Regions from separate parts of the Arthrobacter sp. DualSoilB13 genome, predicted to be linked through region 1. Evidence: riboswitches for the same ligand, from Rfam matches in the RefSeq annotation. Region 1 holds a riboswitch; each other region holds the start of a gene.
What was found. Region 1 has a riboswitch for thiamine pyrophosphate ahead of thiO (glycine oxidase ThiO). Riboswitches for the same ligand answer to the same signal wherever they lie in the genome.

Region 1 (9,997 bases):
TCCTGATCCGGCATCGTTTTGGGGCGCGGGCGGGTAACTCGGGTGACTCATGGAAATTCCTTCAGTGAAGTGGGTGCGAGGAGGAGGACGGGCGGTATGCAGGGCACATGGCAGTCAACTCACGTCGAGCCAGCCTAGTAGGAACGAGGCCGGAAGCAGAACGCAAACCCCGGGAATCTCATGCCCGGCCAGGGATAGGCTGGGTTCATGGGCATATCCCCGGACGCCGCAGCCTCTGCCAGGGAACTCTCAGCGGAGTTGCTTGGAGCCATGGCCTATGGCGAGCTGTCTGCTTTCGGACGGCTCTCGCTGGACTCCCGTTATGCTCCCACCCTTCATGACAGGTCAGTGCTGGCGAAGATCGCTGTGGGTGCCTACGGCAACTTCGCGCTCCTCAGCGATCGATTGGTGGAGATGGGGGTCGACCCCGAACATGCGATGCTGCCGTTCCAGCGTTCCTTCGACCATTTCCACGAGCGCACCAAACCGGGAGACTGGTTCGAATCCGTCATGAAGGCCTATGTGATCGACACTGTGTCGTCGGACTTCTACAGGGCTGTCGCGATGTTCCTTGACCCACAAACGCAGCATTTTGTTGAACGGGTGGCTTCCCCCGATCAAGCCACTGAAGTCCTTCGGGTTCTGCTGAGGAGGGCCCTGAGTGATGACCCACGCCTGGCATCGCGCCTTGCACTGTGGGGCCGCCGCCTGGTGGGAGAGGCCTTGACGCAGGCGCAACGCGTCGGCATGGAGCACCCGCGGCTGGGCCCAACGCTGAGAAGCGGAGGGGACTCGCGTGCTGAGGTGAAACGGCTGACGACGGAACTCGCCGGGAAGCATTCCCGCCGGATGACGGGCCTTGGCCTGACAGCGTAGACGCCGGCCAGCTCAGGACCGGCTAGGGCTCAACGGTGTCCAACGCCTGCAGCAGCGACTTCGCTGCCGCCGTCGGGTCTGTTGCCTCCGTGATTGCGCGCACGACGACGATGCGGCTGGCCCCCGCGGCGACTACCTGTTCAACGTTGCTGTGGTCGATGCCGCCAATGGCGAACCACGGAAGTGTCGTCACGTCGCCTGCACGTTTCTGTGCCTCTGCGGCATATGTGACCAAACCCGGACCCACAGCCGCGCGCCCGGGTTTGGTGGGCGTTGCCCAGACCGGACCCACACAGAAGTAGTCCAGTCCCAAGGGGCCTTGGGCGGTAGCAATTGCCGCGTCGATTTGTTCCGGTGTGTGGGTGGAAAGACCGATGCCGGTGACATTCGGCAGGAGTGTGCGGGCGGCCGTCAGAGGCAGGTCCTTCTGACCGATGTGGAACACGGGAGCCCCGGAAATACTGGCAACATCGGCCCGGTCGTTGACAGCCCACAGCCGTCCGTGCCGTTGTGCGACGCTCCGCAAAACGGCCAGCATTTCAAGCTCCTCGGCAGCTTCCAGCGTCTTGTCGCGGAGCTGGATGATGTCCACACCACCGGCGAAAGCGGCGTCCACAAAGTCTTCAAAATCGCCCTGCCGTTGACGGGCATCAGTGCACAAATAGAGGCGGGCAGAGGCGAGGGCGTCAGGCTGGGTCATGGAAACCAGAGTAGTTCCTCTAAACTGGGCACGTACTGCGGGAGCCGCGACATTCGTCATATGACTGTCCGGCTGAGAGGGCTTCAGCGCCGACCGCTTGACCTGATCCGGCTAGTACCGGCGTAGGGAAGGAAACCAATGGCAGATCCCCGCCATACCCCCATCCAGGCAGACGTGGCCGTCATTGGCGGCGGCATCATAGGCCTGGGCATCGCTCATGAAGCCCGGCGACTTGGCCGTTCAGTGGTGCTGATCGACCCCGCCCCGGCCTCGGGCGCAACGTTCGCCGCCGCCGGAATGCTTGCACCCGTCAGCGAACTGCATTACCAGGAGGAAGACCTCCTGGAATTGATGATTGAGTCTTCCCGGCTGTGGCCCTCCTTCGTGGACAGACTGCACTTGGGGGGAGCGGGCAGCGGATACCGCACGACGCCCACCCTCGCCGTGGGTGCCGACGCAGCCGACCGCAGGGCGCTCGCAGACCTCAGGAACGTACAGCTCGCAGCTGGCTTGGGAGTCGAACCTCTTGCCCTGCGGGACGCGAGGAACCGCGAGCCGCTCCTTAGCCCGCAGATTTCCTGCGCTTTCGACATTCCCGCCGACCACCAAGTGGATCCGCGAAAGCTCGCCGCGTGCATCCTGGCTGGATTGGCTAACCATTCGCCTGACGACGCCTCCTGGGTGCCCGGGGCCGATGACGGATTCGCCGTTCTTTCCCCGGCGCGCGGTGTGCTGCGGGATGGCGGGCGGGTCACCGGAGTGGAACTCGAATCCGGAGTCGTGGTCCTTGCCGCGGAGACTGTGGTGGCCAACGGGCTGGGGGCATCCCACGTGTCGGGGCTCCCTGAGGGACTGACCCTTCCAGTGCGGCCGGTCTATGGCGACATCCTCCGGCTTCGCGTCCCCGAAAAGCTCCGGCCCTTGGTGACGTCCACTGTTCGGGGGATGGTTCGAGGCGTTCCGGTTTACATCGTTCCCCGGGACGACGGAACCGTGGTGATCGGAGCGACGCAACGCGAAGACCGGTTGTCAGCGACTTCCAACGCAGTCTCGGCCGGCGGCGTCTATCAACTGCTGAGGGATGCCCAAACTCTGGTCCCCGCAGTGGCGGAACTGGAACTCCTTGAAGCAACTGCCCGCGCCCGCCCCGGCACTCCGGACAACGCCCCCCTGCTTGGACGGGTCAGCGGTCCCCACGGCGACATTGACGGCTTGGTGATCGCTACAGGATTCTTCCGCCACGGTGTACTCCTGACTCCCGTAGCCGCCAGGATCGTGGGCGAACTCATCAACGGATCCAAGGACCCTCGATGGGCTCCGTTCCTGCCTGATCGCTTCGCGGGCAACGCTTCAGTTCCCCAAGTACTCACACCAGCAGCACACGCTCCCACCAAGGAAACAGCATGAACATCAAACTCAATGGAACTGATCACGCAGTCTCCGATGACGCATCCGTCAGCACTCTGGTCACAGCGATCACGGGCCGCGCCTTGGACCCTCGCGGTCAAGCGGCCGACGGCGGCAAGCTGGGAGTCGCGGTCGCACGTAACTCCGAGGTGGTGCCCCGCAGCCAATGGGCCGTGACGGCGCTGGCCGACGGAGACGAACTCGAACTCGTAACAGCAGTCCAAGGAGGCTGAACCATGACAACAGCAAACATTGACGGTCGAACCACTGATGTGCTGGCGATCGACGGCGTGGAATTCGGTTCCCGACTCATCATGGGCACCGGAGGCGCGCCGAGCCTTGATGGCCTGGGATCAGCGCTCCTGGCTTCGGGGACCGAGCTCACCACCGTAGCCATGCGGCGCTACTCACCCGCCGAAACGGGATCGCTGTTCCAGCTCCTGGTGGACCACAACATCCGGGTACTTCCCAACACTGCGGGCTGCTTTACTGCCAAGGACGCCGTGATGACCGCTGAACTGGCCCGCGAAGCGCTGGAGACAGATTGGGTGAAGTTGGAAGTCATCGCCGACGAACACACGCTCCTGCCCGACGCCGTGGAACTGGTGGATGCAACGGAACAACTGGTGAACCGGGGCTTCAAGGTTTTCGCCTACACAAATGACGATCCCGTGCTCGCGCTCAGGCTCGAGAACCTGGGTGCCACCGCCGTCATGCCCTTGGGATCACCCATTGGAACCGGCCTCGGCATCCTGAACCCACACAACATTGAACTCATCGTGTCCCGGGCCTCCGTACCCGTGGTCCTCGACGCGGGAATCGGAACCGCCTCCGATGCCGCGTTGGCCATGGAGCTGGGCTGTGACGCCGTCCTGCTGGCCACCGCTGTAACCCGGGCCCAGAACCCGGTGCAGATGGGGGAGGCCTTCAAGCACGCTGTCATCGCCGGTAGGCTGGCGCTGCAGGCAGGCCGGATTCCCCGGCGGGAGCACGCGCTCGCGTCCTCGGCGATGGAAGGCCGGGCAGAGTTCCTCTGATCTGAACCTCGGAATGTGGCAGCCGGGCTCGGCGACGCATTTCAGAACGACAACCTCGGCGCACACGCGGCGTCGTGCGGGGCTTAAGTCGTGCCGGGGCTTAAACAGTAGTGACCGCCACCATGGGGTGACGGTCACTACTGTCTAAGGTTCTAAAGCCGCAGCGCCTTGGTGAGGGCCGCAGTATCGTGCTGGGTCCTGGTCCGGCCGAGAAAGAGCACCACGGCAACCGCCGCGGCAGTGCCGAGCACAATAGGCAGGACCCACGGAATCCACGTTGCGCCAGGCTGGTAGCCCAATCCGGCGCTGATGAACGCGATCCAACTCAGCGTGCCCACAGCTGCTGAGACACCGGCCGGCAGCGCGATCCCGTACTTGCCGTGCCGCTTGTCGTTAGCCCACACAATGAAACCGGTGGCAATGGTGGCCAGAACCACCACGACGAGAGAAAGCATGAAAACTCCTTAGCGGACGACGAGACGTAGGAAGACCCTAGAGAGCGCCGAAGCCGACGCGCCGGGTTTCCTCGGCGCCGATTTCCACGTAGCCCAGCACGTTGCCGGGAACAATGACCTGTCGGCCCTTGTCATCAGTGAGGCGAAGCTCGGAGCCTTTGGTCACGGCCTCAGCCACAATCTTGGCGACGGCGTCGGCATCCAGGGAGGATTCGAGCACGATCTCACGGCCAACGTTCTGAATGCCGATCTTTACTTCCACAGCAAGGCCTCCAAGCCAATCAAGTGTTAAGTCAGTCCTCTATTTGTAGCCTAGGACTCTTTGGGGAATCGACTGATTCCGCGCCAAGCTAAACGATAGATCAGATCGCTGGCCACATCGAGGTCCAGGTTTCCGTCCGTTTCGAGCCAATATCTGGCGCTGACCTGAGCCATTCCGGCCAAACCACGGCCAAGAAGCTGCGCTTCCAGAGGGGGCAGCTTGGTGTCCTCGGCAATGACACGGGCCACGGCGTCCGCGAACGTCTTGTTGAAAGTCTCCAAACGCGAACTGACATCGGCATCATTGATCAGGTCGGATTCGAACACCAGGCGATGGGCTTGGTCGTCATCGGCAATGAACCTGTAGTAGGCGCGCATGACGGCCTTGACGCGTTCCTTGTTATCCGTGGTGGAGTTCAAGGCGTTGAGCATCAGCTGCGTCAGGGTTGCAAGGTGGCTGTCCAGGAGCGCCATGTAAAGCTCGCGCTTGGAGGGAAAGTGCTGATAGAGCACTGGTTTGCTCACATGGGCGGCCTCCGCGATTTCGTCCATGGCCGCCCCGTGGAAGCCGTTGGCAACGAATACTTCCAGCGCCGCGTTCAGCAACTGTGCGCGGCGCTCGTCCCGCGGCAACCTTGGTGAACGCGTTGTACCTGCCCGTTCCTGCCTGGCCGGTGCCCCATCGTTTGCCCGTGTGCCGTCAGCCACAGTCTGCCGCCTTTCCTTCGCAGTTATGACTACTCTACCGGGGGGTAATATGACCGGGCGGCATCTGCAGGCATAGATTGGGGTATGGCCTCAATTGTTGCTGCCCACGCTACTGCGCCCGCTGTCCTCCCGCCCCTCGTTGAACCGGCCGCCGAACTTACGCCGGCCGAGGTGGAGCGGTATTCCCGGCATCTCATCATTCCTGAAATTGGCGCCCTGGGCCAACGCAGGCTCAAGAATGCCAAAGTCCTGGTCATAGGCGCCGGTGGCCTTGGTTCCCCCGCACTGCTGTACCTGGCCGCCGCCGGAGTGGGCACTCTGGGCATACTGGACGATGACGCGGTGGACCTTAGCAACCTGCAGCGGCAGGTCATCCATGGTGTGAAGGACGTGGGTACGCCCAAGGTCGAATCCGCACGTAACGCCATCGCAGAACTCAACCCCTTGGTCAACGTTGTCCTGCACAATGTCCGCCTTGACGCTTCCAATGCGCTGGATCTGTTTGCGCAGTATGACCTCATCCTGGACGGCGCTGACAACTTTGCAACGCGGTATCTGGTGAACGACGCCGCTGCCATCCTCGGCAAGCCCTATGTCTGGGGATCCATCTTCCGCTTTGACGGCCAGGTGAGCGTCTTCTGGGCGGACCACGGGCCCTCGTACAGGGATCTCTACCCGGAAGCGCCTCCCGCCGGCTCGGTGCCGTCCTGTGGCGAGGGTGGCGTGTTCGGCATGCTCTGCGCAGCGGTTGGATCGCTCATGGTCACCGAGGCCGTGAAGCTGATTACCGGCGTCGGGCGTTCATTGCTGGGCCGGGTGGCACTTTTTGATGCTTTGGGCGGAAACTGGCGCGAGATCAAGGTCTCCAAGGATCCGGAAGCCGAACCCATTACGGAATTGACAGACTACGAGGCCTTCTGTGGAGTAACGCCGCCGGCGGCCACGGACCAGGAGCACACTGTTTCCGCCAAAGACCTGGCCGCTATGCTTGCCGAACGGGAGTTGGGGGAGCGGGACTTCGAACTCGTGGATGTCCGCGAGTCGGGCGAGCACAGCATCGTGAGCATCGACGGCTCTATCCTGATTCCGCAGGGACGCATACTCTCCGGCGAAGCGTGGGTGCAGCTGCCGCAGGACAGGGACATCGTGTTCCACTGCAAGGCCGGGACTCGATCGGCTGCTGTCCTTGAAGCGGCGCAAAAGGCCGGCTACACGCGCGTCAGCCATCTCGACGGCGGTATTCTCGCCTGGGTGCGCGATGTGGAACCGGAGAAGCCCATTTACTGATCGTTGCCCGTTCAGGCCTTTGTCTGTAAAGCTCAACCATGAGCGAAGATCTGGCAGAGACCCTGCAACACCCTCTTGGTTCCGGTTTTGGGCACGGTTCCACCGCCCGGGAGGTCATCGATGGAATCGACCTCGCCGGAAAGGCGGCTATCGTTACCGGCGGATACTCCGGGCTCGGCCTGGAGACAGTTCGGGCGCTGGTTTCAGCCGGCGCGGAAGTCACAGTCCCGGCTCGCAGGACCGAACACGCGAAGGAAGTGCTGGCTGGCGCCGGTCTCGGTGACACGGTCACGGTGGAAGAGATGGACCTGGCAGACCAGGACAGCGTTAAAGCATTCGCCCAGCGATACATGGCCGGGCACGGTTCGTTGGAGATCCTCATCAACAACGCGGCCATCATGGCAAGCCCGGAACAACACGTGGGACCGGGCTGGGAAGCCCAGTTCGCCACCAACCACCTGGGGCACTTCACTCTGGTCAACGCCCTCTGGCCTGCCCTGTCGGCATCCGGCAACGCCCGCGTAGTTTCCTTATCCTCCACCGGCCACAAGCTGTCCCCGATCCGGTTCGAGGACATCAATTTCGCTACCGGCTACGACAAATGGCGGGCCTATGGTCAGGCCAAGACGGCCAATTCACTTTTTGCCGTGGAACTTGACCGGCGGGGACGGGAATTCGGCGTGCGGTCTTTCGCGGTGCATCCAGGGGGCATCATGACTGAGCTGCAACGGCATTTGCCCAAGGAAGAGATGGTGGCCGCAGGCTGGATGGACGGCGAGGGAAATCTCCGGGAAGGATTCAAGACGCCGGAACAGGGCGCAGCAACCTCGGTTTGGGCGGCGACGTCACCGGCTTTGGCAGGCAAAGGCGGGGTTTACTGCGAGGACTGCGACATCGCCAATCCCACCGACAAAGATTCACCCCTCGCCCGCTACCAAGGTGTGGACGCGCACGCTATCGACAAAGCAGAAGCAGGGAAACTGTGGGACCTGTCCGCCGAGCTGACAGGTATCAACGCTTTCGCGTAAGTGGCGAGGTGGCCTCAGGCGCTTTCGGAGCGGAGTTGCCCGTGATCCACCGGGCACTCCGCGGCCGGGGCGGCTTGGGGCTTCTCCACTTCGATGCCGTAGAGGGCTTCCAGAGCGGCAACATACTCTTCCTGTTGGCCGTTGGCTGCCAGTTCGCGTGCCCTGACCGTGGGAATGTGCAGGAGCTGCTTGACCATCCGGCGAAGGGCGAACTCAACCTCTTCGGCGGCGGCGGTGCAACCATGCCGTGCCCGGACTTTTTCCATTTCCGCGTCAAGGACGTTCATGGTGTGGCGGCGCAGCGCCACAATGGCAGTGTCCACGGAGCGGGCTTCGCGTTCGGACTCGAAAGAGGTGGCGGCGCCGTTGACTATTGCGCTGGCCTGGGAAAGTGACTCTGCCTGCTCCTGAGGCGCAGCCAGCCGTACGGATTCAAGCGTCAGGAGCTCAACGCCATCGAGTTCGCCCACTGCGGGGTCGAAGTCGTGGGTGAGGGCGAGGTCGATAGCGATCAAGGGTTTGCCCGAGTGGGCCCGGACGCGGGCAAGATCGGCGGCCTCCACTCTGTTGTCAGAGCCGCTGCAGCCAATCATGACGTCAGCTGCGGCAACAGCAGCGGGAAGAGTGTCGGCGTCGAGCGCTGTTCCGCCGCGGGTGGCTACAAAGCCTTCGGCGCGGCCGGAAGAAGAGTAAACGGAGACGTCTGTGCAGCCGCGCTCCCGCAGAAGCGACATGGTTGCGCCGGCGTAGGCACCGGTTCCGAAGACCACAACCTTTTTGCGGGACCAATCGTCGTTTTCGGCGAGGTCGGTGGCAAGGTCCAATGCGACGGAAACGATCGAGAGCCCGCGCGAGCCGAGGGCTGTCTGCGCGCCGACATCCTTGGCCGTTTTGGAGGCCGCCTGGAACAAGCGCACAAGGCCGGAGCTGGCGGTGCCTTCCTGCTGTGCTGTGATCAGCGCCCGGCGAACCTGGCCTGCGATCTCGCGCTCACCTACCACGGCTGAATCCAGGCCGGCGCTCACAGCAAACAGGTGCCGTGTGACGTCCGGACCGGTGTTTGTGGCGAAGGAGCGTGAGACGAGTTGCTCGTTGAGGCCGCTGAGTTCGCTGATCTGGGAGACAAGGGCCGAACGAGCCGCCTCAAGGTCAGCTCCGTTGGCTGTTTCTCCGTAAATTTCGTAGCGGTTGCACGTGGCCAGGACAACGGCTCCGGAAACCAGGGAGGAGTCTGTCAGGGCTGCCGAGGCAAGCTCAGAGGAACCGTTGCTCAACTGAGCGACAGTTTCGAGGTCGATGTCGGCGTGTGTAGCCACCAATGAGAAAAGAACCACAGCACCCCAATCATAGCTTTTTCGTAGCCCGGTAGAACAATGCAGCACCGTGGTGATCCCCACGAAGGCCAGTGATCCCCGACACAACGGCCCGGGCCGGGCGCGACGTGACAGCTTGTCGTTATCTTTTGCCCCGGATTTTCGGCACAATCGAAGGCATGACTTCTAGCGCGGCAGCATCCAACAGTACGGCTTCCAACGCCCCGGCGGGAACCCTCGGCGCCAACCACCCGCTCAACGACGGCCGTACCTCGGACTCGCCGTTGATCACTGCCTACCGCGGTGGCACGCCGTCCCGCAGGCCTGTATGGTTCATGCGCCAGGCGGGTCGTTCCCTGCCTGAGTATCTGAAGGTCCGCCAAGGCGTTGCCATGCTGGACTCTTGCCTGCGGCCTGAACTGGCCGCCGAGATCACCCTGCAGCCGGTTCGCCGCCACGACGTTGACGCCGCCATTTTCTTCTCGGACATCGTTATTCCTTTGAAGCTCGCCGGTGTGGGCGTGGACATCGTCCCCGGCGTAGGACCCGTGTTGGACAAGCCGGTGCGAACGGCAGCTGATGTGGCCGCCCTTCCCACCCTGACGTGGGAAGCCCTCGAGCCGATCCGCGAAGCCGTCCGCCTGACGGTTGCCGAACTCGGAAAGACCCCGCTGATCGGCTTCGCCGGTGCGCCATTCACCCTGGCCGCCTACATGGTTGAAGGGAAGCCCTCCCGTGATCACCTCGGGCCCCGGACCATGATGCACGCCGATCCCGAGACGTGGGCGGCGCTGGCCAACTGGGCTGCCGATACCTCCGGAATGTTCCTTCAGGCCCAACTTGAGGCAGGCGCTTCGGCGGCGCAGCTCTTCGATTCCTGGGCCGGATCCCTTGGCCTGGCTGACTACACCAAGTACGTGGCGCC
Region 2 (9,997 bases), 440 kb from region 1:
ACGGTGTGCTCGCCGAGCACTTCGTGTCCAAGACCCAGCAGGACTCCCTGATCGGCAACGTGTACTTGGGCAAGGTCCAGAACGTGCTGCCGTCCATGGAAGCTGCTTTCGTGGACATCGGACGCGGCCGCAACGCCGTCCTGTACGCCGGTGAAGTCAACTGGGACGCGGTCAACCTCGAAGGCCAGCCGCGCCGGATCGAGAACGCCCTGAAGTCCGGAGACTCCGTCCTGGTTCAGGTCACCAAAGACCCCGTGGGTCACAAGGGTGCCCGCCTCACCAGCCAGATCTCCTTGCCCGGCCGCTACCTTGTGTACGTGCCCGGTGGTTCCATGACCGGCATCTCCCGCAAGCTGCCCGACGTCGAACGCAACCGACTCAAGCGCATCCTGAAGGACCGCCTGCCGGAAAACGCAGGTGTCATTGTCCGCACAGCCGCTGAGGGTGCGTCGGAAGAAGAGCTGACGCACGACATCAACCGTCTGCGTGCCCAGTGGGAAGGCATCGAAGGTCAGGCCTCCTCCACCAAGGTCCTTGCCCCTGAACTGCTGTACGGCGAACCGGACCTCACTATCAAGGTGGTCCGTGATGTCTTCAATGAGGACTTCTCCAAGCTGATCGTCTCCGGTGACGACGCCTGGGACACCATCGAGGCATACGTAACCTACGTTGCCCCTGATCTGGTGGGCCGCCTCGAAAAGTGGACCAAGGATCAGGACATCTTCGCTGCATGGCGCATCGACGAGCAGATCCATAAAGCCCTGGAACGTAAGGTCTTCCTCCCGTCCGGTGGTTCGTTGGTCATCGACCGTACCGAGGCCATGACTGTGGTGGACGTCAACACCGGCAAATTCACCGGCAGCGGTGGAAACCTTGAAGAAACGGTCACCAAAAACAACCTTGAAGCGGCCGAGGAAGTGGTGCGCCAGCTCCGTCTGCGCGACATCGGCGGCATCATCGTCATCGACTTCATCGACATGGTCCTCGAATCCAACCGCGACCTCGTCCTGCGACGCATGGTGGAGTGCCTGGGCCGGGACCGCACCAAGCACCAAGTGGCCGAGGTGACGTCCCTGGGCTTGGTCCAGATGACACGTAAGCGCATGGGCACCGGCCTTCTTGAGGTATTCGGTGAGCAGTGCGAGCACTGCGCCGGCCGGGGCGTTGTCACGCACGACGAGCCCGTTGAACACCGGCGCGCCAACGTGGTGGCAGCCGAGCAACACCGCCCGCACTCCGAGGTACAGCAGCCCGCTGCACGGACGGAACGCAAACGCCGCCGCGGGAAGGATGGGGGACAGGCCGTAGCCGAAACCCCTGCACAGGTCCATACGACGACGACTACCCCGGTTGCCCCCGCGACCCCGACTGAACCGCAGGATCCTGCCCGGCAGGCCAAGGCGGAGGCCACCAGGGCTGCCCTGGCAACCATTGCCGCTGCGGCGCACGCCGCGCACCTGCACGACGACGAAGTTCACCGTGCAGAAGAGCAGGCACGGGCGGCCGGCCAACACCAAGGGACGGCCGACGCCGGATCCGGAACCTCAGCCGGCAACGAAGCGGGGGCATCAGCACATGAAGCCGCCAACCGCGATGCAGCCGCCCAGGAAGCCAGGTCCACTCCGGTCCTGCGCTTCGGCGGAGAAGAAGTTGCGTTGCCGTTCGTGGAGCATCACGAGGAACCGCAGGCAAACAAGCCTGCCATGAGCCTGGACCTCCTGGCGGAAGCGTTCTCCCACCTTGGCGCCGCTCCGGCATCTGAGGAACAACCCGCTCCGCTGGCCGTACAGGAGCCTGCTGTGGCCCGGAAGGCTGACGCACCGGCGCGGGTTGAGCAAGATCCTGAGGCTTCGGCATCTCCGCGGGGTCGTCGTGGTCGTCGCAACCGCAGTGCCAGCCGGGCTCAGGGTGCGGCCAATGAAACCAGCGTCGAGCACCATGTGGTGACGGCCTCGGCCCCCCAGGGCTCGTCCCATGAGGCAAAGGCGCCCGTGGAGCCAGTCAAGAAGGCGCCGGCCTCCGAGCCCATCATTCTAGGAGTCGGGGTTCCAGCCTCGGAGCTTTAGTCACGGCCGAGCCGCTCTCCGCGGCCAACATCGGCTGAAAGGGCCCTGCGCTACCTGCCTCCGGCGGTAGCGCAGGGCCCTTTCGCGTTGCCTTGAATCCTTGGCGGGGGACGCGTTCCACGGTCACATCCGGGCTCCCGGATGGTTCGGTACCTGCAGCACCAGGCTTCCCGGCTAGGCTAGGGGACTGACACGGGGTGCCGGGCGATGGGCCCGGCTGAGATCCAGACCCGTTGAACCTGTCCGGTTAGCACCGGCGAAGGGATGTCCTCATGGCTGCATCACTACATTCATCTGTGTACCCGCTCCACTCGGTATACCCGCTGGACGCTCACACGTCAGCCCGCCAGGTCCCGCGCGTTCTCACTATTGCCGGTTCGGACCCTTCCGGCGGTGCCGGAATTCAGGCGGACCTGAAGAGCATTGCAGCGTTGGGTGGGTACGGCATGGCTGCCATTACGGCTCTCACCGCGCAAAACACAGTGGGGGTGAGCGCAGTCCACGTCCCTCCGGCGCATTTCCTGCGTCAACAACTGGAAGCAATTAGCGGCGACATCATCGTTGATGCCGTCAAGATCGGAATGCTCGGCGATGCTGCCGTCATTGCCCAGGTCCGGGACTGGCTCGAAGAGGTGCGCCCCGCCGTCGTGGTTCTTGATCCGGTGATGGTGGCCACCAGTGGCGACCGGCTGCTGCGGGAGTCCGCGGAGAATGCCCTGCGTTCACTGCTACCCCTGGCCCACCTCATTACTCCCAATGTTCCTGAGCTTGCCATGCTGCTGGGGGAGCCTGAGGCAGCAGACTGGGCTTCGGCACTGGAGCAAGGCAAGCGGCTTGCTGCGGAGTACGGAAACACAGTTCTGGTCAAGGGTGGCCACTTGCCGGGCCCGGAATGCCCGGATGCCTTGGTGAACACCACAGGGCTTTTGTCACGGGATGTTGTGGAGGTATCAGGTCCCCGCGTGGCGACGCGCAACAGCCACGGAACCGGTTGCTCTCTTTCGTCCGCCCTGGCCACCGTCCAGGCCCGCACGGGCAACTGGGAAACATCACTGCGGGAAGTAAAGCCCTGGCTACTCGGAGCTTTGACAGCCTCGGCGGAACTCCAGGTAGGCCGGGGGAACGGTCCGGTGCATCACTTCCATCACCTCCAGCGAGCGTCAGCCCCGGGCGCCTTCGCTGCGGCTTTGTGGGAGGCGGCCGTTCCGGAACTCGAATCCATTCATGGACTTCCCTTTATTCAGCAACTCCAATCCGGCGAACTCCTTGAACGTGATTTCACTTACTACCTCGCCCAGGATGCGATCTACCTCAACGGGTACTCCCGGGTCTTGGCACGTGCCGGCGCCCTGGCCCCCACGGAAGAAGAGCAACTGTTCTGGGCCAGGTCATCGCAGCAATGCCTGGAGGTAGAGTCGGAGTTGCACAGGACGTGGCTAAGCAGCCGTGAAGCGCCGACCGCACTGGGGCCGGTCACCAAGTCCTACGTGGACCATTTGCTGGCAACGTCCGCTTCCGGCAGTTACGCCGTGGTTCTCGCCGCAATACTTCCTTGCTTCTGGTTGTACGCGGAGGTGGGGCGGCAGCTCCATGCCAATTACCTGAATGCGGGCGCCGCGGCGGACCATGCGTATGCCGACTGGCTGACGACCTACGCTGACGAGGACTTCGCCGCGGCAACGCGGAAAGCGATCAGCCTCACGGATGCTGCGGCGGTCGCGGCTTCTGATACGGAGAGGGCCGCGATGATGGAGGCCTTCACCCAGTCCTGCCGTTACGAGACCGCATTCTTCGATGCTCCCAGGCTGTTTGCCTGAGTTTGCCGGGCGTCACTTTGGCAGGGTTCCCTTGGGCGGATTCGATGCGATTGCGGGGACACTTCCGCGCGTCGCTGGCCGAATCGCGTTAATCTCGCGCAAACACGGTAGGCTGTATGGGCACGGTGCCGGGAGAGTCCGTATCAACTGGTGACGCAAGTCACGAGGTAGCCTCCGGACTCGGCCTCATTTGCAGACGAAGGTCAAACTAGCGTAATCTTGATCTTCGGTGCTTACGCCAACACTTGGGTTATGCCCCTTGGAATTGTTCATGGGATGACTCGCGGGCTTCGATCAGAAGTCCACGGCGTTGAGGCACAGCGCGAACCAGGCCTGATTCCGGTTCAAGGTTCCGCACGCAAATTTTGTAATAAACGTCGAGAGAAGTGAGTACCCAAGTGGTGTACGCGATTGTCCGCGCAGGCGGCCGCCAAGAAAAAGTTTCCGTTGGAGACTACGTAACGCTGAACCGCGTCCCCGGTGGAGCCGGTAGCACGCTTGAGCTGCCCGCATTGCTCCTGGTTGACGGCGACAAGGTCACTTCCGCTGCTGCGGAACTGGCCAACGTCAAGGTCACGGCTGAGATCCTCGAAGACCTCCGTGGTCCGAAGATCGTCATCCAGAAGTTCAAGAACAAGACCGGCTACCGGAAGCGTCAGGGTCACCGTCAGGAACTGACCAAGATCAAGATCACCAGCATCGCGTAACTTTCGTTACCGCTGTTCAGGTTTTTCAGTTTCCCCAGAAATTTAGAGGCAGGCATTTCACATGGCACACAAAAAAGGCGCGAGTTCCACTCGCAACGGTCGTGACTCCAACGCTCAGTACCTGGGCGTCAAGCGTTTCGGTGGTCAGGTAGTTTCCGCTGGCGAGATCATCGTTCGCCAGCGTGGAACCCACTTCCACCCGGGTGCAGGCGTCGGTCGCGGTGGCGACGACACCCTGTTCGCACTGCAGGCCGGTGCGGTTGAGTTTGGTACTCGCCGCGGCCGTCGCGTAGTGAACATTGTTGCTGCTGCAGCTGCAGAGTAACAACAAGTTCTGAACCGGTGGAGCGGGCCAAACGGCCCGCTCCACCGTTCTTTTAACCGCATTACAATCGACTAGGGCGCCGTAGCGCACTGGTTTTTGCAACAGCGCTGGCAACAGCAACAAACGCTGTAAGACAGCAACTGAGGAGATCCACGTGGCGAGCTTTGTAGACCGGGTAGTCCTGCACGTATCCGGCGGAACCGGCGGCCACGGCTGTGTCTCTGTCAAGCGTGAGAAGTTCAAGCCCCTCGGCGGCCCTGACGGCGGCAACGGCGGCAACGGTGGCGATGTCATCCTTCGCGTCTCCGCCCAGACCACAACGCTGCTCGACTACCACCACGCTCCCCACCGCCACGCCACCAACGGCGGCCCAGGCATGGGTGACTGGCGAGGCGGCAAGAACGGTGAAACCCTGATTCTTCCCGTGCCCGATGGCACCGTGGTCAAGACCAAGGACGGCGAAGTCCTGGCTGACCTCGTTGGCGAGGGCACTGAGTACATTGCGGCCGCCGGTGGCCAAGGCGGCCTCGGCAACGCATCCCTTTCATCGCAGAAGCGCCGGGCGCCGGGCTTTGCCCTGCTGGGCATCGAAGGTGAATCCAGTGACATCGTCCTGGAACTGAAGTCCATCGCAGACATCGCCTTGGTCGGTTTCCCCTCTGCCGGTAAGTCGAGCCTCATTGCGGCCATGTCTGCTGCCCGGCCCAAGATTGCCGACTATCCCTTCACCACCCTCATTCCCAACCTTGGCGTGGTGCAGGCCGGCGACGTGCGCTTCACCATCGCCGATGTTCCTGGTCTGATCGAAGGCGCCAGCGAAGGCAAGGGCCTGGGCCATAACTTCCTGCGGCACGTAGAGCGCTGCGCTGCGCTGGTTCACGTCCTTGATTGCGGAACCCTTGAATCAGACCGTGATCCCCTTTCCGACCTCGCAATCATCGAAGCCGAACTCGAGAAGTACGCGGTAGACATGAGCTATGCCGGCGTTGACGGTGAAGTGGTGCCACTGAATGAGCGCCCCAAGTTGGTAGTCCTCAACAAGGTGGATCTTCCTGACGGCAAGGATATGGCCGAGTTCGTCCGTCCGGACCTTGAAGCCCGCGGATACCGAGTTTTTGAAGTCTCGGCAACAAGCCACGAAGGTTTGCGTCAGCTCGGCTTTGCCATGGCTGAGATCGTCCAAGCAGCACGTAACGCCGTGCAGACCGCGCCTCCCAAGGTGGCACCTCCCGTCCTGCGTCCGCGCGCCGTCAACGAGTCCGGATTCAAAATCCGCCGCGAGGAGAAGAACCTCGAGCCCCTGTTCCGCGTATTGGGTGAAAAGCCTGTGCGCTGGGTCAAGCAGACTGACTTCACCAACGAGGAAGCCATTGGCTACCTTGCCGATCGTCTTGCCAAGCTTGGTGTGGAAACTGAGCTGTTCAAGGTTGGCGCCAAGCCCGGCGACACCGTGGTCATCGGTGAAGACGATGGCGTGGTGTTCGACTGGGAGCCCACCATGATGGCCGGCGCTGAACTCCTTGCAACGCCCCGCGGGACTGACATCCGCGTCGCGGACATCGGTGACCGTCCCACACGTTCACAGAAGCGCGATGAGCAGATCGAGCGCCGTGAGGCCAAGGCTGCCGCGAGGGCCGAGCTCGAAGCGGAGCGCAAGGCTGGTATCTGGACCGAATCCGTCAGTGGTCGGCGCGCGCAGGCAGTGAAGGAAAGTCACCTGGATTCCGGTGATGACGACTAGGACTGTCGACGCTCCGGACACCGCTGAAGGACTCGAGCGTCAAGCTCTCGCCACCGCCAAACGAATTGTTGTCAAAGTGGGGTCATCCTCGCTGACCAGCATCAAGGGTGGCATCTCCGAGAAGTCCCTCACCGGGCTGGTTAATGCCCTTGCTGACAAGCGCAATGCAGGCACGGAGATCATCCTGGTGTCCTCGGGTGCCATCGCCGCCGGTCTTGCCCCCTTGGGTTTGGCCAAGCGGCCTAAAGACCTGGCCACGCAGCAGGCTGCCGCGAGTGTTGGGCAGGGCCTCCTGATGGCGCGGTACACGCAGGCGTTCAGCGCCCACGGCGTGACCGTCAGTCAGGTTCTGCTGACCGCCGATGACCTCATGCGCCGAACGCAACACACCAATGCCTTCCGGGCGCTGGACCGATTGTTGAACCTCGGCGTGGTGCCGGTAGTCAATGAGAACGACACCGTGGCCACCCACGAGATCCGCTTCGGCGACAACGATCGCCTGGCTGCCTTGGTGGCGCACCTGGTTCGCGCCGACGCGCTCGTGCTGCTCTCCGACGTCGACGCCCTCTACGACGGCCCGCCTTCCCAAGGCGCCCAACGCATTCCGCTGGTCCGAGGTCCGCGGGACCTTGAGGATGTGACCATCGGCAAGGCAGGCAAAGCCGGCGTAGGAACCGGCGGCATGATGACCAAAGTGGAAGCTGCGTCCATTGCTGCCGGCTCGGGCATCCATGCCTTGGTCACGTCCACGGCCAACGCTGCGGCAGCCTTGTCCGGCGGGGATGTGGGAACCTGGTTCGCCGTGAATGGCAATCGCAAGCCGGTCCGCCTCCTCTGGTTGGCGCACCTGGCCACGGTCCAGGGCCGGTTGATGCTCGACGACGGCGCAGTGAAAGCCGTGCGCGACCGGCACAGGTCACTCCTTCCCGCAGGCATTTCGGACATCAGCGGTGACTTCGAAGCCGGCGACCCCATTGAGATGGTTGCCCACGACGGAACGGTGGTGGCGCGCGGCTTGGTGAATTACTCTTCCGATGAACTCCCGCGCATGTTGGGCCGCACCACCCAGGAGCTGGGCCAAGCCATGGGCCGCGGCTATGACCGCGAAGTTGTTCATGTTGATGATCTGGTGCTCCTGAGGGCATCGCGCTCATCTAAACTTGGAGCATGACTGAAGCGCTGACCCCTGACGCCCCTGTGATCTCTGATGTTTCCGGTACCCCCGGCCAGACGCCGGAGAACCCTGCAGCAGGCGGCGCGCCGTTGTCACCGGAAGATGTCCAGGCTGCCGTTCACGCCATAGCGGACCGCTCCCGTAAGGCTGCCCGCCGTATGGGACAGGCAAACCGCGCATGGAAAGACCGCGCGCTGCGCGCCATCGGAGCTGCCTTAGTGGAGAACCGGAAGCATGTATTGGAAGCCAATGCCAAGGATGTTGCCGTAGGCCGGGCAAACGGCACCTCAGCAGCACTCCTGGACCGTTTGACCTTGACCCCCGCCCGTATTGACGGCTTGGTGGCTGCTTTGGAAAACCTGGCCGGATTGCCCGATCCTGTGGGCAACGTGGTCCGGGGCCAGACACTTCCCAATGGACTGCGCCTGCGCCAAGTAAACGTCCCCATGGGTGTTGTGGCCGCCATTTATGAGGCCCGGCCGAACGTCACAGTAGATATTGCCGGCCTTGCATTGAAGAGCGGCAACGCTGTGATCCTTCGTGGAGGTTCCGCCGCGGCCAACACCAACGAGGCACTTGTCCGGATTCTTCGCGAAGCGTTGGATTCCGTTGGCCTGCCCGCTGACGCGGTGCAGACCGTGGACCAGTACGGCCGCGAAGGAGCCAACGTGCTGATGCGAGCCCGCGGCCGTGTGGATGTCCTCATTCCCCGCGGTGGGCGCGATCTCATCCAAACGGTGGTGACCAACTCTTCCGTGCCTGTCATTGAAACCGGCGAAGGGAATGTCCATATCTTCATCGACGAGTCCGCGGGTGAAGAGATGGCCGTGGAGATCCTCCTCAACGCCAAAACCCAGAGGCCCAGCGTCTGCAACACCGTAGAGACCCTGCTGGTGCATTCCGGGTCCACGGTTCTGCCTGCCGTTGCCAAAGCCTTGCGTTCGGCCGGTGTCACCCTCCACGTGGATGATCGGATCGCTGCTGCTTTGGGCAAGGACGTGGAAACCGTTCCTGCCGACGACGAGGACTGGGCCACCGAGTACATGGATCTCGATCTGGCCGTCGCTATGGTGGACAGCTTGGATGAAGCAGTCAACCACATCCGTACCTGGACCACCGGACACACTGAAGCGATCCTCACCAACAACCTGGCAAACGCTGAGAAGTTCATCGCGGACATAGATTCCGCAGCTGTGATCGTCAATGCCTCCACCCGGTTCACTGACGGCGGCGAGCTAGGCCTCGGAGCCGAGGTGGGTATTTCCACCCAGAAGTTGCACGCCCGGGGTCCCATGGGCCTCACGGAGCTGACCACCACCAAGTGGATCGTCCAGGGCGAGGGCCAGATCCGCGGCTAGCAACGCGGTAACATAGAACAGAAGTCCGGAACGGCGGGGAGTCCCGCCGTCGAAAAATCCTTTGAGAACCAACTAGGGGAGAAGATGCTGTTTCAGCAGATCGCCACGTCCATTGCCGCCCAAACTGAAGGCGGCCACGAGGAACTCGCTCCGCTGTGGGCCGAGCCGTGGGTCTTCGGCGCAGTGATGTTCGCCCTCATGCTGGTTCTCCTGTTCGTAACCCTCGCCTACACCAACCTTGGCAACCGCCATGAGGCTGTGGAAGAGCACGCCGATCCGCACCGCCAGCACCCGAACAAGCACACGCACGGCCAAGGCCACTAACATTATCGCCGCAACACAGCGTGGGGAGGCGGGGCGCAGGCTCCGGCTGGGCGTGATGGGTGGAACGTTCGATCCCATTCATCACGGCCACCTTGTTGCTGCCAGTGAAGTGGCAGCAAAGTTCGGCCTGGATGAAGTGGTCTTCGTACCCACAGGCCAGCCGTGGCAGAAGTCCCACAAGCTGGTTAGCAGGCCTGAGCACCGCTACCTGATGACGGTCATCGCTACAGCCTCCAATCCCCGGTTCACTGTAAGCCGGGTGGATGTTGACCGTCCGGGGCCTACTTTTACCATTGATACCCTCCGCGATCTCCGTGCAGAGCGTCCTGACGCCGACCTTTTCTTCATCACCGGCGCAGACGCTTTGGCTCAGATCCTTTCGTGGAAGGACGTGGACGAGTTGTGGTCCTTGGCCCACTTCGTTGGCGTCACCCGTCCCGGGCATGAACTGCACGACATGGGCAGGGATGACGTCAGCTTGTTGG
Region 3 (9,997 bases), 340 kb from region 1:
TCTTGGCCTTCTTAGTGGATTTAGCCGTTGCCTTGCCCTGCGTCTTGCTCTGTGTCTTACTCTGCGCCTTGACCTTGGAGCCGGTAGCCGTTGATGCCATTGCTTTGCCCAAGTGCCTTACTTAGCCGGGGTGCCGTCAGGGACGTCACGGAAAACGTCCTGATAGTTATCGAGGATGGTCCATCGGTTGATCGGCCAGGCAATAACGGTGGCTTTACCTTCAACATCCTCGATGTTGATAAATCCGCCGTTGACTTCCTGATGCATCCGGGAATCCTCGGAGTGGTTGCGGTTATCCCCCATCACCCAAACTTTTCCTTCCGGAACAACAATATCGAAGGGCTTCGGCTGCGGCACCTCGGCCGGATTGATGTAAGTCTCGTTCACAGGCACACCGTTGATGGAAAGCCTGCCTTCTGCATCACAACAGGACACCCGGTCCCCCGGGAGCCCGATGATGCGCTTGACCAGGTGCTGATCATTGTTGTCAGGAGCCAGGCCGACGAATTCCAGGCCGTCTCCCACCCAGTCCATGGGTCCGGCCGGCTTCGTGGCTACTGGCGGCAACCAAGCCTGAGCGTCCCTGAACACCACAACATCCCCTCGTTCGAGGTCGAAAGGCCCTGGCACCAGGAGGTTGATGAAGATGCGGTCATTGACGTCCAACGTACTTTCCATGGACTCGGAGGGGATGTAAAACGCCCTGAACAGGAAAGTCTTGAGCAGGAAGGACAGCACCAGCGCAATCGCCACAACGGTGACGATTTCCTTGACCCACACAAGCACGGGGTTTTTGCGTGGTTTCTCGGCTGCGTGGGAGCCTCCTTCGGAGTCCCTGGTAAGAGGCCCGTCCGCTTCTTCGGGCCGAGGCGTCACGTCGTCATCCGGGCGGGACTCAGCCGTGCCGGCGGCACTGGCCGTTCCATCCGAGAGCCGGGCGTCGTCGTCGTAACGCTCGGGGTTCTCTGGAGCTTTGTCCGGCATTTACTGTCCGTTCTTCGGTGGTGTTTCGGCCTGCTCTGAGCGAGGCATCTCTGCAAATCTATCAAGTGGCCAGACGATCCGGACCGGTCGGCCTACAACCCGATCCACGGGAACCATGCCGCCACCCGGGGCGCCCAGCAGCCCGCGCGAGTCCGCGGAACGTGAACGGTGGTCACCCATGAGCCAGAGGCGCCCATCAGGGACCACGACGTCGAACTTCTGTTTGCTGGGCTCGTCCCCGGGATACAGATAGGGTTCCTCAAGAACCTGACCATTCACCGTGAGGTGCCCTGCCGTGTCGCAGCACTGGACGTGGTCGCCGCCCACCCCTATGACACGCTTCACGTATGTGGTGTCGCTGCCGGTGAGCCCAAACCATTGGCTGGCGGCGGACACCGCATCAACAAAAGGACCCTGTCCGCTGCTCAGGGGGTCGAAGGAACCGCGGCCGTCGAAAACCACAATGTCCCCGCGGCGAATCGGTTCAGAGGCGAAGGCCGTCCGAGAGACCAGGATCCGGTCCCCTTCTTCAAGAAGGGGTTCCATGGACTCGGAGGGAATGTAGTAAACATCCAGCCATAAGGACCGGACCAGGCCGCTGATCGCAACGGCCAGCACTAGTGCGAGCAAAACAAAACGCCAGCCCTGTTTCCGGGGCTGGCGTTCTGATGTGTCCATGACTCGTATCCCTGTTGCGTTGCGGATTGCTCCGGAACAACCGGGCACGAATCCTGGACCCGTTACGTAAGTCGGAGGACTTACTTGGCGAAGTCGCGCTTTTCCTTGATCTTCGCAGCCTTACCGCGCAGTGCGCGCATGTAGTAAAGCTTGGCGCGGCGGACGTCACCCTTGGTGACGACCTCGATCTTGTCGATGATCGGGGAGTGTACCGGGAAGGTACGCTCTACGCCGACACCGAAGGAAACCTTGCGCACGGTGAAGGTTTCGCGAACGCCGTCGCCCTGGCGGCCCAGGACGAAGCCCTGGAATACCTGAACACGGGAGTTCTTGCCTTCGATGATGTTGACGTGAACCTTGAGGGTGTCGCCCGCGCGGAACTCAGGAACATCGTTACGCAGCGAGGCTGCGTCTACGCTATCGAGGATATGCATTAATCCACTCCTGGTGAACGCCACAGGTCATTCACTTTGGGTTACGGCGGACAAGCCCGGGGCGCAAAGGCCTACCGGAAATCTCCGCCGAAGTTTCTTAGTGTCCGGTTCCGCCACTGATTGGCGCCACCGGGTTGTCCGACTGTTGGCTGAACTCCCCCTGTGGCAGGTGTCAGCCCAGCAGACACAAGGGTTAATTCTGCCATATGCGCTGCCATCCGGCCAACTGCCCGGCGCCCCGCACCTTTCGACGGCGGGACGTGACTTAGTTCCCGGCCTTGCCGCCGGGCTTGGCACGCAGGCGCCCATCGACGACGTCGTACCCGAGCTCCGCGAGGGCCTGCCGGTCCGCGCGACTCAACCCGCCGGCGTCGAAACCTTCCATAAGATCCGGCCTGCGCTCCGCCGTCCGGCGGAATTGCTCATGGCGCCGCCACTGGGCAATCTTGCCGTGGTTGCCGCTGAGCAGGATCGGAGGGACGTCGTGGTCCCGCCACGCTGAGGGCTTGGTGTACACGGGATACTCCAAAAGGCCATCCGAGTGGGATTCCTCAACCAGCGATTCCGGATTGCCAACCACCCCTGGAAGAAGGCGTCCAATGGCTTCAACCATGGCCAACACTGCCACTTCACCGCCGTTGAGGACGTAGTCGCCGAGGCTGACAGGCCGGACGGTGAAATGATCCTGGGCCCACTCGATGACGCGTTCGTCAATGCCTTCATATCGGCCACAGGCGAAGACCAGGTGTTGCTCTTCGGCGAGCTCATACGCCAGGGCTTGGTTGAACTTCTCCCCTGCCGGCGACGGAACTATCAGCACCGGTTGTGAGCCTTCGCGGACGGTTGCGACTGATTCCAGGGCCTGCGCCCACGGTTCAGGTTTCATGACCATACCGGCGCCGCCACCATACGGGGTGTCATCCACCGTCCGATGCCTGTCCGTCGTGTACGTGCGCAGATCGTGGACGTTCAGCTCCAGCAACCCGTCCTGCCGGGCCTTGCCTATGAGCGAGAGCTCCAGCGGGGCGAGGTACTCAGGAAAAATGCTGACAACATCGATCCTCATTTAGGCATCATCCCCGGCGCCATCCTTGGGCTCCTTGACGTTCTCGTCGTTGATCTCAAACAGGCCTGATGGTGGGGTGATGAGGATGTAGCCTTCCTCGACGTTGACCTCGGGAACGATTTCATCGACGAAGGGAATGAGGATTTCCTTGCCATCGGCAGCCTCGACCGTCAGCAGGTCCTGGACTGGAAGGGTGGTGAGAGCAGCTACTTTGCCCACTACCTGCGAGCCAACGCGGGCCTCCAGGCCAACCAGCTCATGCTCGTACCAGCCCTCGTCGTCGTCTTCGTCGTCGAGTTCCTCGGTTTCGATGAAGAGCTTCGCTCCCCGGATGACCTCGGCAGCATTGCGGTCGGCAATTTCTTCGAAGCCAAGCAGGAGGATGTCCTTATTCCACCGGGCACTGCGGATGGTCAATGGGCCAGCGGAGGCGGGCTCCACAACGAACTCGGTTCCAGCGACGAAACGCTCGGAAGGCGCGTCGGTGAGTACCTGCACCGTTACCTCGCCGCGAATACCGTGCGGTTTGCCGATCCGGGCCACCTGGAGCTGCATGGGTTCCTCTGAATTCTTATAGTGCCTGCGCCGCGCGGCGGCAAAGACAGGAAATTGTGGATAAAGCAATCCGGCCCCTCCACCATATTCGGTGAAGGGGCCGGATCTAAGACAAGTAGTGCTGAGCGCGTTACCGGCGACGGTCGGTGTCGACGACGTCGACCCTGACCTGCTCGCCACCGGCCAGGGCTGCAACCACCGTGCGCAATGCACGCGCGGTGCGTCCCTGTCGGCCGATCACCCGTCCGAGGTCCTCCTGGTGAACTCGCACCTCGAGGGATTCCCCGCGGCGGTTGTTCTTGGCACTGACCTTGACATCCTCAGGGCTGTCAACGATCCCACGGACCAAGTGCTCGAGCGCTTCTGCCAGCAACTTACTCAGCCTCGGTGGTCTCTGCTTCAGCCTCGGCCGGAGCTTCGGCTTCGTCCTTCTTGGCCTTCTTGGTGATGGCTTCCGGAATGATAACGGAACCCTTCTCCGGGGCTACGAAGGCTTCCTTCGGAGCTTTGGTCTTCAGGGTGCCTTCCTGGCCCGGCAGGCCCTTGAACTTCTGCCAGTCACCGGTGATCTTGAGGATCGCGGCAACCTGCTCGGTGGGCTGGGCACCAACGGAAAGCCAGTACTGGGCGCGCTCGGAAGCGACCTCGATGTACGACGGCTCTTCGGTGGGGTGGTACTTGCCGATTTCTTCAATGGCACGGCCATCGCGCTTGGCGCGGGCATCCATGACGACGATGCGGTAGTACGGTGCGCGCATCTTACCGAAGCGCTTAAGGCGAATCTTTACGGCCACTTTTGTGGTCACTCCTGTTTCTGAAACGAGGTTGAACCCGACGTTCTGCACCCGTGGGGCGGGCCGTACTAGACGGTTCGAAGGACAAGATACGAGCACGGAGAGAGGGGCCGCACCGATCGAGTACCTGTCTATTGTGCCAGATGCCCGGAGCAAATACGACTCCGGTCCCCCTACCCGGCGTGTTCTTGCCCACTCCCGCGGTTGATGGTGCAGCCTGAGGCGAACAGGGGCGTCATTCGGACCAGACGTAAAGCCCGGCGCGCTCCGCCTTCTCGACGTCCGTCGCGAGGGCAGCCAACTGCTGGACATACTGGCGCGATTGCGCGGCATCGAAAGGCATATCGTCCTGTTCAGCCCATGCAGCGGCAACGTCGTCAAGAACGTTGGCGTCGCCTTCGCTCTCATAGGTGAGCAGTTCGGCAAGGGCCCGCACCATGGCTTCAGGGACACCCAGGAGGGCGTCGCTTGTGACGTCAACCAGGGCAAGCTCGTAGTCAGCTCCGGCGGCGTGAACAGCCTGTCCTGCGAGGTCGCCCAGTTGTTCGACTTCGAAATCGGTGATGCCGTCAATCCGAACGGCCGGGCCGGTTACACCTGCACCCTTCTCCAAGGCTGCAGCCCGCTTGAGCGCTTCATCGTGGGTGGCTACAAAAACTTCGGCAAAGCCCATGGAAAGTACTCTCATTCCTTCGTGCTGACGGGGCGGCGGCACAGGAACCCGGAGGTTCCGTGCCGTCATGCCAAGCCTAGTGCAGCCGGGGGCGCGGACTGGTCCTCAGCGCACGGTGACGCGCAGCTTGTTCCGCCAAGGATCATCAAAGCGCAGCTCGGCACCGGTATGGTGGCTCTGCACACCGGCAACCTTGAGGCGATCAGCAAGCGCGGCCACGTCATCGGCGCCGGGGACTTGAATCAGGACCTCCCCCAGGCCCAGCGTGTCCTTTCGCGGGCCCGCTCCGCGGCTGTTCCAGACGTTCATGGCCATGTGGTGGTGGTAGCCGCCCGCGGAGACGAAAAGCGCCTGGCCGTGCCAGCCTGCGGTGCGCTCGAAGCCCAGGGTTTCAACGTAGAACTTTTGCGCGGTCTCCACGTCACCCACCTGCAGGTGAACGTGCCCGACTCCGGCCACCGACTCGCGCTGCCCGGTCACGGCAGCTTCACTCAGGTGCTGCTGCAAGAACCGCTGCGGCGGGAGAGCAACGTTGTCCATGACAACGTTCTTGCCATCCCACTTCCAGAGGTCACGGGGCTTGTCGTAGTACAGCTCAATGCCGTTGCCTTCGGGGTCGGTGAAGTAGAACGCTTCACTGACCAGATGATCGGCGCTGCCTGCGAACGCACGGGGTTCGTATTCGGCTGCCGTGGCAATGGTGGCGGCCAATGAGGGCTGGTCCTCGAACAGAATGGCCGTGTGGAACAGGCCGGCTTCGCCCCGCCCAGGAATCTGCAGGCCAGCCGCGGGAGCGAGGTGGACGACCGGCTTGCCGACACGCCCCAAATACAGCCCGCCGTCTTGCTCGGCCACCACGTCCAGGCCAAGGGCCCGCTGGTAGTAATCACTCATGACCTTCATGTCGCCCACCTTGAGCATGACGGTGCCCATGGTGAGTTCGGCAGGCAGAAGATCCTGGCTGGATGATGAGGTCATGTGAAGCTCCCGGTTCCGAGGTGGCCGCTTATCGGCACCTTCTTAGTTATCTAAATTACTTGAAGCTTCAATTTATTCCTAACGCGCGACGTTCCCCCGAATGACGATGTGCCGGAGTTCGTCCATAGTCCGCAGCTGACGCCGCGGATCCTCACTGCAGAGCACGACGTCGGCACTGGCCCCTTCGCTGATGCCTTCGGCTCCCAGCCAGGCCCGGGCGCCCCAGCATGCGGCGTTCAGGACCGCCGCCGGCGGAAGGCCGGCGTCGTGCAGTTCCTTCATCTCCTCCGCAATCCGGCCGTGCCTGATGACGCTGCCGGCATCAGTCCCGGCATAGATCGAAACCCCCGCTTCGAAGGCCGACAACAAACGCTCATGGCGACGCTCCCACAGACGCAGCATGTGGTCCGCGTACTTCGGAAACTTTGGCTCTGCCTGCGCGGCAATATCGGGAAAGGTAGCGATATTGACCAACGTGGGAACAATCGGCACCGACTGCTCCACCAAGCGGGGAAGGTGCCTCGGGAGGAGACCGGTAGCGTGCTCAATGCAATCGATATTGGCATCGAGCATGTCGTCAATGGTGTCCTCAGCGAAACAGTGAGCCGTGACCCTGGCACCTTCATCATGTGCCGCTGAGATGGCATCCTTCACGGTCCTGGCCGGGAAGGAAACCGCGAGGTCACCGACGTCGCGATCTATCCAATCGCCCACTAGTTTCACCCAGCCATCGCCGTCCCGGGCTTCCTTTCGTACGGTCTCAACCAGTTCAGCGGGCTCAATTTCATGCCCCAGGCCGCGGAGGTACCGCCGGCTCCGCGCAATATGCCGGCCTGAACGGATCAAGCGGGGCAAGTCCGATCGCTGCTGTACCCAGCGGGTGTCCGAGGGCGATCCGCAATCGCGGATTAACAGCGTCCCGGCGTCGAGGTCTGCTTGGGCTTGGGCCAGCGTGGCGTGCTCATCAACGGCTCCTCCAACACCGAGTCCGACATGGCAGTGAGCGTCAACCAAACCCGGCAGGACCCAACCGTCCAGCACTCTGTCCGGCGCAGAAGCGGGACGCTGGAACGTCAAGGTGCCGTCCACTGACCATAGCCCCTGGCGCTCTTCGTCCGCCGAGACGAGCACGGGTCCACTGAATTCGATGATGTTGGCCATGGCAAAAGCGTAGCCGGGGTGGCATGGCAGAGCCGGTTCCCACCATGTGACTGGGCGGTGGTTCGTAGCTGTGGTAGCTTCGTCTACGACCACACGGGAGCCCTTGCAGGGGCTGAGATCGGACTGATGCAGTCTGCGACCGTTGAACCTGTCCGGGTAATGCCGGCGAAGGAAGTGAGTATTCCCTTGAGCACCGCAGAAACACAGCACAGCCCTGTCCAAAATCAGTTCGGCATGGACCAAAAACAGTCCGTCACGCAATCGTTGCAGTCCCACTCGTTGGCGTGGCTGGAAGATCCGGACAACGGCATACGCGTCCCCGTCACCGCGATCGCCTTGGAGCCCTCCCCCAACGGGCAAGCCAATCCACCTTTGCAGGTTTACCGAACAGCAGGCCCGGGCAGCGATCCGGTGGTGGGGTTGGAGCCGTTCCGTGCACCGTGGATCGAAGCCCGCGGAGATACGGAAGCCTATTCCGGTCGGCAGCGGAGCCTGCTCGACGACGGCAAGTCCGCGGTCCGGCGTGGGGCAGCGTCAGCGGAGTGGAAGGGCGCGCAACCCGTGCCGCGCCGCGCCGTGGAAGGTAGGACTGTCACGCAGATGTACTACGCGAAGCAGGGAGTAGTAACTCCTGAAATGCAGTTCGTCGCCTTGCGGGAGAACTGCGATGTTGAACTCGTCCGCAGCGAAGTTGCCGCGGGAAGGGCGATCATCCCGAACAACATCAACCACCCCGAATCCGAACCAATGATCATCGGCAAAGCTTTCCTGGTCAAGATCAACGCCAACATCGGAAACTCAGCGGTCACCAGCTCCATCGCCGAGGAAGTGGACAAGCTGCAGTGGGCTGCCAAGTGGGGCGCTGACACGGTGATGGATCTCTCCACGGGGGACGACATCCACACGACGCGTGAATGGATCATCCGCAACTCACCTGTCCCGATCGGAACAGTCCCTATCTATCAGGCCCTTGAAAAGGTTAACGGCGAGGCCAACAAGCTGACGTGGGAAATCTTCCGCGATACCGTCATTGAGCAATGCGAGCAAGGCGTGGACTATATGACCATCCATGCGGGCGTTTTGCTGAGGTACGTGCCGTTGACCGCCAACCGGGTCACGGGCATCGTTTCGCGCGGCGGGTCCATCATGGCCGGTTGGTGTCTGGCGCACCACAGGGAGAACTTTCTTTACACGCACTTTGACGAGCTCTGCGAAATCTTTGCCCGGTACGATGTCGCGTTCTCCTTGGGAGACGGGCTGCGTCCCGGTTCCATTGCGGACGCAAACGACGCCGCGCAGTTCGCCGAGTTGGACACCCTCGCAGAGCTGACGCAGCGGGCGTGGGAGTTCGACGTCCAGGTGATGGTGGAAGGCCCCGGGCATATTCCCTTCCACCTGGTGCGGGAGAATGTTGAGCGCCAGCAGAAACTGTGCAAGGGTGCGCCGTTCTACACCTTGGGTCCACTGGTTACCGACATCGCCCCCGGCTATGACCACATCACCTCGGCCATCGGCGCCACGGAAATTGCACGCTACGGCACCGCGATGCTCTGTTACGTGACTCCGAAGGAGCACTTGGGGCTGCCCAACAAGGATGACGTCAAGACTGGCGTCATCACGTACAAAATCGCGGCGCACGCGGCTGACCTCGCCAAAGGGCACCCCGGCGCTCATGAACGCGATGATGCACTTTCCAAGGCACGGTTCGAGTTCCGGTGGAGGGACCAGTTCGCTTTGTCCCTGGACCCCGTCACAGCAGAAGCGTTCCATGATGAGACACTGCCCGCAGAACCGGCAAAAACCGCTCATTTCTGCTCCATGTGCGGACCTAAGTTCTGTTCGATGCGCATCAGCCAGGACATCCGCGACGAATACGGTTCGGCAGAATCCCAGGCTGCAATCGCAGGAATGTATAACGGGATGCGCGAAAAGAGCGAGGAGTTCTTGGCTTCAGGGGGAAAGGTGTACCTGCCGCAGCTTCACGTCCCCGCGAACCAAGGCAGCAGCTCAGGAGGCCTGAACTGACATCGCCCGGCCCACATCCGCGATGAACGAGCGGATAGCCTGGTCGCCGTCGACCGAATCCTGGGGCCGGTGTCCTCCCGCTGCTACGCGGCGAAGGGCACCGGTCTCCTGGAGGTAGCCGGCAATTTCCTCGTAAAGCGGCTCCCATCCGCCGGTGAGAACCAAAGTGGGAACCCCGGGAACAATGTGGAGCGGGGCCTCCCATGGTGGCGCCTGGAGTCTGAGCCGGCGGGCTGAACGGCGTGCTTCCGGAGTGTCCAGGCCTCCGGTTTCGGCAGAAAACGCCCTGCGGAAATACTCACGTTGGTAATCAGCGTCATTGAGTTGCATGCGGGCGTCGAATAACGGTTCCATAAGGGCCCGGTGGGAACCCGTTGCCGGAAGCTCAGCCGTCAACGACAAACAAGCGGGCTCCACCAGAGTCAGCGAGTGCACCAGATCAGGACGTTCAATGGCCGCCAGCATGGCAGAGATAGCGCCTTGTTGGTGGGCTACCACGTGCCCACCTGCCGAATCACGCAACGCATTGATCACGATGGCAACATCGGCTGCCACATTGGATTCCACGGGCTCTGCGATGGAGTCAAAGCCGTGCCGCCTCAGGAACAAAGCGTCGTAAGCAAGTGCCATTCCATGTTGCTTCGGCCAT

Region 2: it holds a riboswitch for thiamine pyrophosphate, as region 1 does, so the genes downstream of both, thiD (bifunctional hydroxymethylpyrimidine kinase/phosphomethylpyrimidine kinase) here and thiO (glycine oxidase ThiO) in region 1, are expected to answer to the same signal.
Region 3: it holds a riboswitch for thiamine pyrophosphate, as region 1 does, so the genes downstream of both, thiC (phosphomethylpyrimidine synthase ThiC) here and thiO (glycine oxidase ThiO) in region 1, are expected to answer to the same signal.

The regions. Positions count from the first base shown of each region.
Region 1 is NZ_AP035865.1:2,829,297-2,839,293, reverse strand. Features, by position in the region: gene ACZ5J0_RS13010 (TM2 domain-containing protein) at 1-51, opposite strand, end outside; gene ACZ5J0_RS13005 (ferritin-like fold-containing protein) at 208-876, shown strand; gene thiE (thiamine phosphate synthase) at 899-1,576, opposite strand; TPP riboswitch at 1,604-1,722, shown strand; gene thiO (glycine oxidase ThiO) at 1,715-2,983, shown strand; gene thiS (sulfur carrier protein ThiS) at 2,980-3,216, shown strand; gene ACZ5J0_RS12985 (thiazole synthase) at 3,220-4,020, shown strand; gene ACZ5J0_RS12980 (hypothetical protein) at 4,173-4,475, opposite strand; gene ACZ5J0_RS12975 (DUF3107 domain-containing protein) at 4,513-4,737, opposite strand; gene ACZ5J0_RS12970 (TetR/AcrR family transcriptional regulator) at 4,788-5,522, opposite strand; gene moeB (molybdopterin-synthase adenylyltransferase MoeB) at 5,529-6,731, shown strand; gene ACZ5J0_RS12960 (SDR family NAD(P)-dependent oxidoreductase) at 6,770-7,759, shown strand; gene ACZ5J0_RS12955 (glutamyl-tRNA reductase) at 7,774-9,093, opposite strand; gene hemE (uroporphyrinogen decarboxylase) at 9,252-9,997, shown strand, end outside.
Region 2 is NZ_AP035865.1:2,387,480-2,397,476, reverse strand. Features, by position in the region: gene ACZ5J0_RS10960 (Rne/Rng family ribonuclease) at 1-2,066, shown strand, start outside; TPP riboswitch at 2,250-2,348, shown strand; gene thiD (bifunctional hydroxymethylpyrimidine kinase/phosphomethylpyrimidine kinase) at 2,339-3,883, shown strand; gene rplU (50S ribosomal protein L21) at 4,282-4,590, shown strand; gene rpmA (50S ribosomal protein L27) at 4,652-4,915, shown strand; gene obgE (GTPase ObgE) at 5,070-6,656, shown strand; gene proB (glutamate 5-kinase) at 6,646-7,827, shown strand; gene ACZ5J0_RS10930 (glutamate-5-semialdehyde dehydrogenase) at 7,824-9,188, shown strand; gene ACZ5J0_RS10925 (hypothetical protein) at 9,273-9,512, shown strand; gene nadD (nicotinate-nucleotide adenylyltransferase) at 9,568-9,997, shown strand, end outside.
Region 3 is NZ_AP035865.1:2,486,176-2,496,172, forward strand. Features, by position in the region: gene ACZ5J0_RS11420 (ribonuclease HII) at 1-100, opposite strand, end outside; gene lepB (signal peptidase I) at 118-984, opposite strand; gene lepB (signal peptidase I) at 985-1,662, opposite strand; gene rplS (50S ribosomal protein L19) at 1,743-2,096, opposite strand; gene trmD (tRNA (guanosine(37)-N1)-methyltransferase TrmD) at 2,362-3,162, opposite strand; gene rimM (ribosome maturation factor RimM) at 3,163-3,717, opposite strand; gene ACZ5J0_RS11450 (RNA-binding protein) at 3,848-4,090, opposite strand; gene rpsP (30S ribosomal protein S16) at 4,092-4,511, opposite strand; gene ACZ5J0_RS11460 (hypothetical protein) at 4,747-5,199, opposite strand; gene ACZ5J0_RS11465 (VOC family protein) at 5,290-6,162, opposite strand; gene ACZ5J0_RS11470 (amidohydrolase family protein) at 6,241-7,323, opposite strand; TPP riboswitch at 7,407-7,514, shown strand; gene thiC (phosphomethylpyrimidine synthase ThiC) at 7,510-9,348, shown strand; gene ACZ5J0_RS11480 (alpha/beta fold hydrolase) at 9,331-9,997, opposite strand, start outside.